Regions from separate parts of the Romboutsia sp. 1001216sp1 genome, predicted to be linked through region 2. Evidence: riboswitches for the same ligand, from Rfam matches in the RefSeq annotation. Region 2 holds a riboswitch; the other holds the start of a gene.
The links. Region 2 has a riboswitch for glycine ahead of ABHC41_RS02010 (GrdX family protein). Riboswitches for the same ligand answer to the same signal wherever they lie in the genome.
Positions count from the first base shown of each region.

Region 1 (7,190 bases), 190 kb from region 2:
AAGATTTGGAGGTGAAGAAATAGTTATTATACTAGAGGACACTAGTGAAAATGAAGCCATAGAAATAGTAGAAAAAATACAAAAAGATATAAAAAATAAGGCAATAGAACATAAGTATTCATTAGTTAATGACATAGTAACTACAAGTATAGGTATATATACTAAAAAGAAAAATATGAAAGAAGATATATATTTAGCAATAGATAAAGCAGACAAGGCATTGTATGAGTCTAAAAATAATGGAAGAAATAGATATAGTATATATAATTAAAAAAGTAATGAACTTTTAATTATAAAAATTATATTAAATTTTAAATAAAAGCCCTTAAAATGATATTAATGTTTTAAGGGCTTTTATTTAAAATTTGAATAAGTATGAAGGAATTTATATGTTAATATCTAATATTGTATAAAGAAAGGTATATGACAAACGTTTATCAGGGGGATTATATGGAAAAAACAAAAGTAAGAAGAAAGCCAAAGTGGCTAAGAGTAAATTATGAACGTCAATCTATAAAAGAGATTGAAGTTATGATGGAACAGTTATCATTAAATACAGTATGCAAAGAAGCAAAATGCCCTAATTTAGGTGAATGCTATAAAAAAAGAACAGCTACATTTATGATAATGGGAAGTCAATGCACTAGAAATTGTAGGTTTTGTAATGTAACTAATGGTAAACCTCAAAATCTTGATATAAATGAACCAGAAAATGTAGCAAAAGCAGTAAAAGAACTAGGATTATCTCATGCAGTTATAACAAGTGTAACAAGAGATGATTTAGAGGATTGTGGAGCTAGTCACTTTGCAAAAACTATAGAAGCTGTGAAGAGTTTAAATCCAGATACTACTGTAGAAGTGCTAATACCAGATTTAAAAGGTATCAAAGAAAATTTAGATATAGTTATAAAAGCAAATCCTGATGTAATAAATCATAATGTCGAAACTGTAGAAAGATTATATGATACAGTTCGTCCAGAAGCAATATATGAAAGAAGTATAGATGTTTTAAAATATGTAAAGGAAGTAGCACCTCACATATTAACAAAAACTGGTATAATGGTTGGCCTTAGTGAAAGTGATGAAGAAGTATTTAAGGTTATGGATGATGTACTTAAGGTAGGATGCGACATATTTACAATAGGTCAATATCTAAGACCATCAAACAAACACATAGAAGTTTATGAATACGTAACACCAGAAAAATTTGAAGAATATAGAGTGGTTGGAGTAGAGAAAGGATTTAAGTATATAGCAAGTAGTCCTTTAGTTAGAAGTTCGTATAATGCACAAGAAGCTATTAAATAGACAAAAGGGGATAAAACCATGATATATGTAGAAAATAATTCAACTAATCCATACTTTAATTTTGCACTAGAGTATTATCTTATAAATGAGAAAGACTTAAAAGATGATGTTATATTTATGTTTTGGAGAACAAATCCAACACTTATGATAGGAAAATTCCAAAATACAATAGAAGAAATTAATGAAGATTATGTAAAAAATAATAATATAAATGTAGTTAGACGTATAACAGGTGGCGGAACTATATATACGGATATGAATGGATGGCAATTTAGCTTTATAACTAAAAATTATAATGGAAATGGAATAGACTTTAAAACATTTACAACGCCAATTATTGAAGCATTAAAAAGTCAAGGAATAGATGCATACTTTAATAGTAGGAATGATTTATTAGTAGATGGCAAAAAATTCTCTGGAAATGCACAATGTGTTAAAAATGGATGTAAATTACACCATGGTTCTATACTATTTGATACTAACATAGAGGAAATGGTAAGAAGTATAACTGTAGCTGAAGATAAGATAATATCTAAAGGAATAAAATCAGTTAAAGATAGGGTTGCAAATCTTAAAAACTATTTAAAGGAAGATATGGATAGTTTAAAGTTTAAAGATATAATGCTAGAGAGTTTACTTAAAGAATCTAGTGGAGTTTATAATTTAACAAAAGAAGATATAAAGAGAGTAGAAGAAATAGCTAAAGAAAAATTTGAAACTTGGGAATGGAACTACGGAAAATCTCCTAAATTTGAGATTGTTAAAGGAAAAAGATTAGATGGTGGGAAAGTAGAGTTTAGGATTAATGTAGATAAAGGTATAATAAAAGAATGTAAAATAAATGGAGACTTTTTTGGAGAAGGCGAAATAGAGGATATATCAAATTTACTATATGGATGTAGATATAATAAAAAAGATATATTAGATATATTAGAAAATATTGATATAAATAAGTATTTCTATCGAGTGAACAAAGAAGAACTTATAGAATGTATAATATAATTTTAGATATAATAATAAAAAACCTGTATCAATAATATTGATACAGGTTTTTTATTTAAAATAATACATATAAAATATAAGTTATTAATGTAATTTATTTATATATTAATAGCATAAGAATCTTCTTTTTTTAATTTTAAATAATTCATATAGGTATTAGTTTCAGCTATAACTACAGGAGTAAGATAAATTAGAGCTATAAGGTTAGGTATAGCCATAAGAGCATTAACAATATCCGCAATTATCCAAACCATTTCAAGTTTTAAAAATGACCCAATAAGTATCATTAAAACAAAGACAACCCTGTAAGCGCTTATAAACTTAATACCAAATAAAAACTCAAAACATCTTTCTCCATAATAACACCAACCAAGTATAGTAGTAAAAGCAAATAAACTTAAACTAATAGTTAAAAATAAAGGTCCAATATGTGGAAGAACACTTTCAAATGCACTTTGAGTCATAAGAGCACCATTTAAATCTCCTTTCCATACACCAGATAATATAAGAGAAAATCCAGTAAGAGAACAGATTATCAAACTATCTATAAATGTCCCAGTCATAGATATAAGACCTTGCTCAGCTGGATGATTAGTTTTAGCAGCAGCTGCTGCAATTGGAGCACTACCAAGTCCAGATTCATTAGAAAATACACCTCGAGCAATACCATTTCTAATAGCCATAGATACACTAGCTCCCATAAATCCACCTATAGAAGATGTAGGTGTAAAAGCACTTTTTAGTATTAAGATAAATGTAGATGGTATTTTATTAAATGAGCCTAAAATAATTAAAAAGCACATTAGTATATATACAAAAGACATAAATGGAACTACTGTAGATGCTACTTTTGAAATATTTTTAATACCTCCAAATATAACTAAGGCTACAATTAATGTTAATATAATTCCAGTTATTTTAGGATTAATTCCAACACTTCCATTAATAGAATCAGTTATGGAATTAACTTGAGTAAATGTACCTATACCTAAAAGAGCAACTAAAATACCACTTATAGCAAAGAAAATAGCAAGAGGTTTATACTTAGATCCCATACCATTTACTATATAGTACATAGGACCACCAGAAATTTCGTTTTTTTCATTTTTAGTTCTATACTTTATAGCAAGTACTCCTTCAGCATATTTAGTAGCCATTCCAAAAAATGCTGCAACCCACATCCAAAATAATGCACCAGGACCTCCTATTTTTAGAGCAGTAGCAACACCAACTATATTTCCAGTACCAACTGTAGCAGCAAGAGCAGTGCATAAAGCGCTAAAGCTTGAAATATCTCCACTACCATTATTTTCTGATTTAAATATTAATTTTAAAGCAGTAGGTAATTTAGTTATTTGTAAAAATCCAAGTTTAAAAGTAAATAATATACCAGTACCAACTAATAGTATTAGTAAAGGTGGTCCCCATATAAATGAGTTAATTTGAGATAAAACATCAATTAAATTCATAAAAATACACTCCTTATATATTCGCTTATTTTTTAAGCGAAGTGAATTTTATGCCTTAATAAATCAATAAAGGAAAATGAATTAATTGACAGGAAGATAAGATATTTAGAAATTTTTAATTTTCTAAATAATAAGAATAATAATTGCTTGAATAAAAAAAGCCAAGTCTTAAGACTTAGCTCTGGATAAACTACAACTATAAAACTATACAAAAAGTAAGTATAGTACATAATCCCTGTCCTTTTGCCTGAGAGATTGAGCAAAATTGCCTTGCCCCTTCGGCGCCTATATAGGTCTCTCCAGAGTTCCCTAAGCTTTACAGTCCTACTTATAAAAGTACCTGAGAGTGCGACTCCTTCGGTGTGTCAAAATGACAGCTCTTCTATAAAGCTTCAATCGGGTATTGATTTGTTATTGCATTTTCTATAATAGTACAAAAAAAAATATCAAATGTCAAATCAAAAAAAATAAAATTAAACACTTTAGCTATATAAACTAGATATTTAAAATCTTAGGATAATTTCTATAATATATATTTTTTGACTTAATCAAACTAGAATAAAAATATGTGTATTGAACAATATAACTAATGAAAATTAATTAAAAGGAGATATAAAATGAAACCAAATCCAGACGATAGAAGAGACAATGTTGAGAAAATACAATGTAATATAAATCATACTCTAAAAAATATTAGATTAGCAAATGAAATGATTGAAAAGGTAGATAATCCTGAAGAAAGAAGAAAATTAGAGGAAAAAAATAAAAGAAGAGAGGAATCTCTTAGTAATATGCGTAGTGAAATAAAAGAAGAAGCTAATGTAAATAAAAATGAGTATAGATAAATAAAATATATAATTTAATCCTAAATATAAAAAAGGTAATAAGTATGTACTAACATAAACTTATTACCTTTTAAAATATTAATCATCTAAGCAAGCCAAACCTCTATCGTATAAGAGTTCATCTAATTTTAGAATATCGATTCCTTTGTTTACACCAAATATAATTACAGCATCTCTTAAATTTTTAGAATATAGCTCACCGCAATCTGCAAGTCTTAAAGCTTTATTAGTTTCTTTAATATCTAGACTTGCTCCGATACAAAGTTTGATAACTTTATCGCGACTAGGTTTTTTACTTCCATTTAAAATTTGATAACCATAAGTTCTATCTATACGAGCATTTTTTATAAGTTCACTTTTAGTAATTTGTTTATGTTTTAAAATATCTTCAAAAAATGTTTTGAACTCTAAGCCTTTATATTTATCATAGATATCTACTAGATACTCATCTAAGCAGCTTTCATCTTTTATATTTTTTAAAACGCTCATTAACTCTATTGTTTCATTATTCAAGCTATTACCTCCAATTTATATAGAAGATTGTTTCATATAAAGTTGTTTTTTTACAACTATAGTATTTTTTCTTTTAAATAAATTATCTAAATAATTATAATAAGTACCAGGTGTTATTATACCATTTATTGCTATTAAATCTAAACCTATAGAACCTACGATAGTATCTGCAAGTCTTACGCAATTTGCTGTTAGAGTAAAGTATGTTTTAAAATACCCAGATTTGAATTTATAAAATTTACAATTAGTATCTAAAAACATTAGATTTGTTTCATCAGTATACTCCTTAAATGGATCTTTCTTTGAATTACATTCCCAGTGAATACAATTGTTTTTAATAGATGATATTTTATCTTTAATAGCATTATGTTGAATTTTATTTAATGCTAAAGTAAACCCTATTAGAGAACGATTGCATTTAGAATTTATAAAATTAATATATTTTTTAGTATCAGCTTCTAATAAAACACCATCGCTAACAAGTGTAAATAATCTATTAGAACTACTATCATAAGTTCCATATGAATAAGTTATTCCATCAAAAGATATATCAACATGACCAAATCCATTAGCACAATCAGGAGCTAGATGAATAAATATATCTATTGTTGAAAAAGAGTTATCTATTAGATTATCATAGTCACTACTTTCAACTAAAACTTTATTATTAGGATTTACCTTGATAAAATTATTAATTTTGTCTAATAGATGTTGAGGTATAAATGCTGCATAAACTATTGGTAGTGTAATCCTAAATCTCCTTTTTAAATTAGATTTAAAGGTATTAATATCTAAAATCTCCCTTAAAAAATCAGAAAAAAGTGTAAGAGATATTAGTATTACATATATACTGCATATTTTATCTACTATAGATATATAATCTAGTGGATAAAATAATAAAACAACACCAAATCCTAATGATATTAAGCTAAAAATAAAGCCCCTTATACATTCTTTTACATTGTTTTTGTATAAAATAATAGCTGCAGTAATTCTACCTACAAAATTTAATAATGCATACAGACCTATTATTCTTATAATAGATACCGTTAAAAAAACAGGATTATATTTAATAAAAAGCCCAAGAGAAATACAAAGAATACCTTCAACTAGTGTACTTATATGGCGCTTTTCTTTGTTAAAAATATAAGTTAGCATAGATAATGCACCTATAACTAATAAAAAAGTTAGTATCATATCAGTTGTTATACGCCCTATAAAATCAGAGCTAAATAACATAATAAGTCCTAGTATAAATAAAATTATAGATTTTGATAATATAGAAAAAGGGGATATAGTTTTTACGTTCATATAAAACCTCCTTATAGATAGTATAATATTATCATTAAATTAGAAGTTTAACAAAATAGTATTTATGTATGATATAATTTTTACTGAAAAATGTAGATAAAGAGGGATTAAATTTGAATTTAGAAGCAGAACTAGAGTTGTCTTTATATGAAGAATTAAAAACAATACATAAAAGTAGTAAAAGTGAAGTAATACTTGTTCATAATAATATAAAAAACAAATTATATATAAAAAGATTATTAAAAGAATGTAATAAAGATGTATACTATGCTTTAAAGAATATAAAAAGTGAAAATATGTCTAAAATATATGAAGTATTTGAAATAGACAATAAGTTGGTAGTAATAGAGGAGTTTGTAAATGGTAAAACTCTTCATGAAAAATTAAAAGAAACAGATCATTTAGAAGAAATAGAAGTTATAAATTATATAATATCTTTATGTGACATATTAAATATATTACATAATCTAAATCCACCAATAATACATAGAGATATTAAGCCATCTAATATAATGATAAGTAATGATAATGTATTAAAGCTTATTGATTTTGATATATCTAGAAATTATAAATATGGAGAAAATATGGATACAATTTTACTAGGAACTAAAGGTTATGCATCTCCTGAACAATTTGGATTTGAACAAAGTGATTGTAGAAGCGATATATACTCATTGGGTATTATGATGAATGTGCTAACTACAGGAAAGCATATAAAAGAAGTTGAAAATAAAGGATTATT
Region 1 is NZ_JBDPHA010000001.1:197,464-204,653, reverse strand. Features, by position in the region: gene ABHC41_RS01115 (tetratricopeptide repeat-containing diguanylate cyclase) at 1-271, shown strand, start outside; gene lipA (lipoyl synthase) at 451-1,308, shown strand; gene ABHC41_RS01105 (lipoate--protein ligase) at 1,327-2,310, shown strand; gene ABHC41_RS01100 (sodium:alanine symporter family protein) at 2,409-3,779, opposite strand; glycine riboswitch at 4,005-4,092, opposite strand; gene tlp (small acid-soluble spore protein Tlp) at 4,397-4,624, shown strand; gene ABHC41_RS01090 (XRE family transcriptional regulator) at 4,703-5,137, opposite strand; gene ABHC41_RS01085 (DUF308 domain-containing protein) at 5,153-6,448, opposite strand; gene ABHC41_RS01080 (serine/threonine-protein kinase) at 6,562-7,190, shown strand, end outside.
Region 1: linked by a shared signal. The riboswitch ahead of ABHC41_RS01100 (sodium:alanine symporter family protein) and the one ahead of ABHC41_RS02010 (GrdX family protein) in region 2 are both predicted to bind glycine.

Region 2 (7,190 bases):
TAAGAGTATTGTATTGTGAATTTGAAGAATGTAGGTTTGAAAATATAGAATTTATAAGTTGTATATTTATAGGAAATGTGTTTTTTAAATGTGATTTTGAAAATGTAATATTTAAAGATTGTAAATTCTATAATGAAAAAGATGATATAAATATATTTAAAGATGAATGTAAGTTTAGAGATGTTAGATTTACTAATAGTAATATAGAAAAAACAAAATTTGAAAGCATGAGTTTAAAAAATGTATATATAAAAGAAAGTAATCTAAATGGTTCTATATTTAATAAATGTATAATGAAAGAGGTTATAATTTGTGACAGTGATTTAAGTTCTATTAAAATATTACGTCCTAAGCATTTAGATATATCTTTTGAAGATTATTATTTAAGTAAATTTGATGAGCATACATTTATAGATAAAGTTGACCTAAAGAAAAAAGATAAAAATGAGTATATAGATATATGCAAAGTATATAAGGATATATCAACAAAATTTGAAGCTAATAGATTATCAAATATAGGTGGAGAATATTATTATATAGCTAAGTTAATAGAGAAAAATGGTTTAAAAGGAATAGCGAAGTTAAAATCCATGATATACTGGGCACTTTGTGGCTATGGAGAACGTCCAACATATGCGCTTATAACATCTTTAGAAATTGTATTAGTATTTGCTATATTATATATGATAACAGGTCTTAATATAGGTGGGGAATTAGTAAATTATAAAAGTGCATTAAGGGGAAATGTAGATGTAGCTTCTATAAATAAAGACTTCATTAACTCATTGTATTTTAGTATAGTAACTTTTACAACAGTTGGATACGGAGATATAACGCCAGTAGGATTTTTTAGTACTTTATTATCTGCAATAGAAATGCTTTTAGGTGTTACTATGGTTGGTATTTGGACAGCTACATTGTCTAGAAAGATAACAAAATAGAGGAAATTTAAACGTATATGTATATAAAAAATGGATATAAGTTAGTTTACATAAAGCAACTTATATCCATAAAGAAAGAATTATATTACATTATTAATATTACATTATTAATATTTATTTAGTAAAAATTTATCTATAACATGTGCAACGCCATGTTCATTATTTGTTTTAGTTACATAGTTTGCAATATTTTTTATGCTATCGCGAGCATTACCCATTGCTACACCAAGCCCTGCATACTCTATCATATGCTTGTCATTTTCTTCATCACCTACAGCTATAGCTTTATTTATAGATAAATCTATATTTTTACATAAAGCTTTAAGCGCATTTCCTTTATTAGCTTTTTTATTTAAAAATTCTAGGAAAAATGGAGCAGATCTGACAACTGTGTATTTATCAAAAAATTCTTGAGGTACATTTTTTATTATTTCTTCTAATTTTTCAGGTTCGTCAACAATCATAATCTTACAAAATGTCATGGTTTCATCTATTTCTTCTTCTGGTTTATAAACTAAAGGTATTTTATTTAAATTAGATTCTAAAACAGTATATTTACTAGGTTTTTCGTTAGGTGTTACAACGTCAATTGGTGTACTTATATGAAGATAAGTATTAAGTTTTTTAGAAAGTTCATATATAGATTTAAAATCATCGTAATTCATTTCTATATTAGATATAACTTTTTTAGTTTTAACTTCTTGAACAACAGCTCCGTTAAAGCATATAACATAGTCCCCTTCATCAGTCAAATTAAGTTCTTCAAGTAGTGGAGTTACACCAGGTAGTGGTCTACCAGTAGATAAAACTACTTTATTCCCATTTTGTTTAGCTTCTTGGATAGAGTCAAAAACCTCCTTTGTTATTTTTTTTTCGGTATTTAATAAAGTGCCATCAATATCTAGTGCTATTAATTTATACATATAATCCTCCTATGATATTTACATAAAGATAGTTATAATTATATCAATATATGCAGAATTTATATAGAGAAAATTAAAAAAGAGTGTATGCTATAATATAAATATTAAAAATAAATATAAATAAAGGAGATATTTCAATGAAGTTTTCAGATTTTGAATATGAAAGACCAAATTATGAAAAAAGTAAAAATCAAATAATAGAAATAATAAATAATATAGAAAATTCAAAAACTTACAAAGAGCAAAGACAAAATATTGATAAACTAAATAGCATTAGAAATAATATAGAAACTATGAGTACATTATGTTCTATAAGACATAGTATAAATGTTGAAGATGAGTTTTATGAAAGGGAAAAAGTGTATTGGGACGAATATTCTCCATTATATGAAGAACTTAATTCACTTTTTTATAAATCAGTAGTAAACTCAAAATTTAAAGAAGATATTCAAAAAGATTTTGGAAGACAGTTTATAAATATAGCAAGCTTTAATTTAAAGTCTTTTAGTAGCGAAATAATAAAAGACCTTCAAGAGGAAAATAAGCTTTGTTCTAAATATACAAAACTATTAGCATCTGCTAAAATTCATTTTGAAGGAGAAGAAAGAAACCTATCTGGACTTTTAAAATTTATGTCAAGTGAAGATAGAGATATGAGGATAAAGGCATCTAAGGCATATTACAATTACTTTGAAGAAAAAGAAAATGAATTTGATGAAGTATTTGATAAATTAGTTAAAGTAAGAAATAATATGGCTATAAAACTTGGTTTTGACAACTTTGTAGAATTAGGATATATAAGAATGATGAGAACTGATTACAACAAAGACATGGTAAAAAACTTTAGAAAACAAGTTTTAGATTATATTGTACCTGTAGCAAATAGTCTTTACGAAAGACAATCTAAAAGGATAGGTGTAGATAGACTTACATATGTAGATGAAAACCTTGAGTTTTTAAGTGGGAATGCAACACCTAAGGGAAGTGACGAATACATAATAGAAAATGGAAGAAAAATGTATTCTGAGCTATCAAATGAAACTAAAGAATTCTTTAATTTCATGCTAGAAAATGAACTTATGGACTTAGTAACTAAAAAAGGTAAAGCAGCAGGTGGATACTGTACATATATACCAGATTATAAATCTCCATTTATATTCTCGAACTTTAATCAAACATTAGATGATATAGATGTATTAACTCATGAAGCAGGTCATGCTTTTCAGCTTTATATGTCAACTTGGATTGATATGCCAGAAATAAACTTCCCAACTTATGAAAGTTGTGAAATACATTCTATGAGTATGGAATTTATAACTTGGCCTTGGATGAAATTATTCTTTAAAGAAGATACAGAGAAATATAAATTTACTCATCTATCATCAGCTATTAAGTTTATACCATATGGAATAGTAGTAGATGAATTCCAGCACTATATATATGAACAGCCTAATATGACTAAAGAAGAAAGAAAAAATATTTGGAGAGAACTAGAGAAAAAATATTTACCACATAGAATATTTGAAGATAATGATTTTTTAGAAAAAGGAACTTGGTGGTTTAAGCAAGGACATATATTTAAAAATCCATTTTATTATATAGATTATACATTAGCTCAGATATGTGCATTACAGTTTTGGAAAAAAATGAGGGTGGACAGAATCAATGGATGGGAAAATTATTTAGACATATGTAGAGTTGGAGGAACAAAGTCGTTCTTAGAAATAGTAAAGATAGGTGATTTAAAATCTCCATTTGAAGATGGATGTGTAGAAAGTATTATAGATGTTATTAAAAATTATTTAGATAGTATAGATGATAAAGCTTTATAATATATATACTGTAGAAATATGTAGCAATATTTACAGAAAAATATATTGAAATTTAAATAGAAAGTTTCTTTTCTTAACTTAGAAAGTATAAAAAAATTAAACATTCCGGTTGAAGGATATAGGAGATTACTTCTAAAAAGAAGTGACCGAAGGTACAAGTTTGATTAAATCCTAATTTAATCAAATGAAATTCTCAGGTAAAAATATTATATTCAGATGGAACTCTGAAGATTATATTAACAGAGAAAACAAATGGGATTTGTTTTCTCTGTTTTTTATTAAATAGACTTAAAAAGGAGAGGATTTTTATAATAATAATAACCAATAATACTATTGTCAAAAACAAAATAAAGCATAAAAATGTAAAATATATAAAGACACATATCTAGAAATTTTAAAAGAAAGTAGAAATCTAATTCACAAAGGTTACGAACTTTTATCACATCCGATGTATTCCAGTATAAAGCTAAATGAAACTCCATACAGAAGTATAATATTAAAAAAATCAAACAAGTTAGATACAAATTCAGTACTATTGATTGAAGAAGCAATATACATTTCTAATAAATTTCAAAATAATAAACAAACACCTAATTGGACAGATAATGTAATAGATGACTTTAGAGTCATAGACTTAGATATCTTAAGTAATACATTAGAAAGAATTCAATATATATTATAGAAATTAAAAATAATATTTGTATGTGACAAAATAATAAAATATTTTTTTATAAAAATGTTAAAAAAATAAATATAAAGGAGAAATTTATGGGAAATATATATGATTTAATAATAATAGGCTCAGGGCCTGCAGGGCTTTCGGCAGGACTTTATGGTGCAAGAGCAAAGTTAAAAACTCTTATACTTGAAAAAGGAAAAACTGGAGGACAAATAGTAACAACTCATGATGTTGCTAACTATCCAGGTTCAGTAGAAAATGCTAGTGGACCTAAGTTAATAGCAAGAATGGTGGAACAATGCAAAAGTTTTGGGGCAGAAATGAAAAGCTAACTTGTGCCAAATCAATAGCAGAAAAAGCACAAAACAATCCTAATATAGAATTTGTACACAATACGACTGTGAAAGAATTATGTGGTGATGGAATATTAAAAAAAGTTGTATTTGAAAATATTCTAACAGGTGAATTAAGTGAATATGAAGCAGATGAAGAAGATGGAACAATGGGGGTATTTGTATTCATAGGACTAAAACCAGAAACAGAGATATTTAGAGATAAAATATATACAGACCAAAATGGCTATATAATAACAGATGAAGATATGAAGACTAATATAGAAGGGGTATTTGCAGCAGGAGATTGCAGAGTTAAAGCCTTAAGACAGGTAGTAACAGCTACTAATGATGGAGCTATAGCTACAATAAGTGCTGAAAAATATATAGAAAGTAAAGAATGGAATTTAGAAAAATCAACTATTTAATTATAAAGGAGGAATTTGAATGATAATTTTAGATAAAAACACCTTTGAAGAAGAAGTTTTAAAACATGAAGGTATAGTTGTTGTAGATTTTTGAAGTGAAGGGTGTGAACCGTGTAAAGCATTGCTTCCAGAGGTTGAAGAACTTGCTAATAAATATAAGGAAAATTTTAAATTCTGTAAACTAGATACAACAGAAGCTAGAAGATTGGCTATAAAAGAAAAAATATTAGGACTTCCAACAATAGCTATATACAAAGATGGCCAAAAAATAGATGAGGTTACAAAATATGATGCAACTAAGATCAATATAGAAGAAATGATAAAGAAATACCTTTAATATTTATATAAAATAGTTACTTACAACTAGTTTAATAAATATTAAAGGTTATATATTGAGTTAGTTGAGAAATATAAATTTTAGTTTTTTAAAACTTAAATAATTAGGGGGTGCAAGCATGCGTCTTGAGTTAGGTAAAATTTTTATAAGAGATATTCAGTTTGGGAAGTAACTAAAGTTAAAGATGCTACATTATACATCAATAAGGAAGAGATGCTTAAAGAAATTGGTGGGGACGAGCATATAAAGTCTATAGATCTAGAACTAGCTCATTCAGGTGAAAGTGTAAGAATAGTACCAGTAAAAGATGTTATAGAACCAAGAGTTAAAGTAGAAGGTAATGGAGGAATATTCCCAGGAATAATATCTAAGATTGAATTGTTGGAAGTGAAAAAACTCATGCAATTTATGGGTGTGCTGTTGTTACTACTGGTAAAATAGTAGGATTCTAAGAAGGTATTATCGATATGACAGGACCTGGGGCAAAATATTGCCCTTTCTCTAATCTTAACAATATAGTTGCTATAGCAGAACCAGTAGATGAATTAAAACAACATGACCATGAAAAAGCAATAAGAATGATAGGATTTAAAGTTGCAGCATATTTAGGGAAAACTGCTAGAAATTTAACTCCTGATGAAGTTAAGGTTTATGAAACTAAGCCACTTTTAGAATCAATAAAAGAGTATCCACACCTTCCAAAAGTAGCATATGTTTATATGCTTCAAACTCAAGGATTGCTTCATGATACGTATGTATATGGTGTTGATGCGCTGAGATAAATATAGGAATAAGTGAATAAAATAATGGAGTATCTAAAGAAGAAGTTAAAAAGGTAATAGCAGAGTCCCTAAGAAAATTAGCATTAGATATGATAGAAGAATAGGAAGTAATATTATGGCTAAAAAGATAATAGGGCAAACTCTTCTAGAGATAGCTGATGCAATAGAAAGTGGAGAATTTGGTAAAAAAATAAGAATAGGACTGACTACATTAGGAAGTGAACATGGAATAGATAATTTAGTAAATGGAGCTAATTTAGCTAAGTCTAGCTTATTTTATATAGTTTTAATAGGTAAAAAAGTAGATACTAACTTTGAAGTTGTAGAAGTAAGTTGTGAAAAAGAAATGCATAAAAAATGGAAGAGTTATTAGATAGCTGATATATAGATGCTTGTGTTACAATGCATTATAACTTTCCTATAGGGGTATCCACAGTAGGTAGAGTTATAACACCAGGCAAAGGAAAAGAAATGATACTTGCAACAACAGGAACTAGTGCAACTAATAGAATAGAGTCTATGGTTAGAAATGCAATATGTGGTATAGCTACTGCAAAAAGCATAGGGATAAGAAATCCAAAGGTAGGTATACTTAATGTTGATGGTGCTAGACAAGTTGAAAGATGCTTATATTATCTAGAGCATCAGGAATTCTAGTAGTAAAAAACGCAATAAAGTATGCTTATGATATAGTAAAAGGAAGTATAAGTGAATTAACTAAAAATGAATTTGAAATACTAAAAAAGCTAAATTAAATGATATAATATCTAAATCTACAAAAAAAGAAATAAAGGCAAAACAAGAAGTTAAAATGCCTAAAAAAGAAATAGTTACAGAACAAATAAGTGGAATAGATATTATGGATTTAGATGATGCAATCATAGATTTATGGGAAAATGATATATATGCAGAAAGTGGTATGGGTTGTACAGGACC
Region 2 is NZ_JBDPHA010000001.1:386,133-393,322, reverse strand. Features, by position in the region: gene ABHC41_RS02025 (ion channel) at 1-941, shown strand, start outside; gene yidA (sugar-phosphatase) at 1,049-1,864, opposite strand; gene ABHC41_RS02015 (M3 family oligoendopeptidase) at 2,002-3,696, shown strand; glycine riboswitch at 3,806-3,915, shown strand; gene ABHC41_RS02010 (GrdX family protein) at 4,064-4,378, shown strand; partial or broken gene ABHC41_RS02005 (FAD-dependent oxidoreductase) at 4,465-5,135, shown strand; partial or broken gene ABHC41_RS02000 (thioredoxin domain-containing protein) at 5,155-5,472, shown strand; partial or broken gene ABHC41_RS01995 (glycine/sarcosine/betaine reductase component B subunit) at 5,591-6,245, shown strand; partial or broken gene ABHC41_RS01990 (glycine reductase) at 6,370-7,190, shown strand, end outside.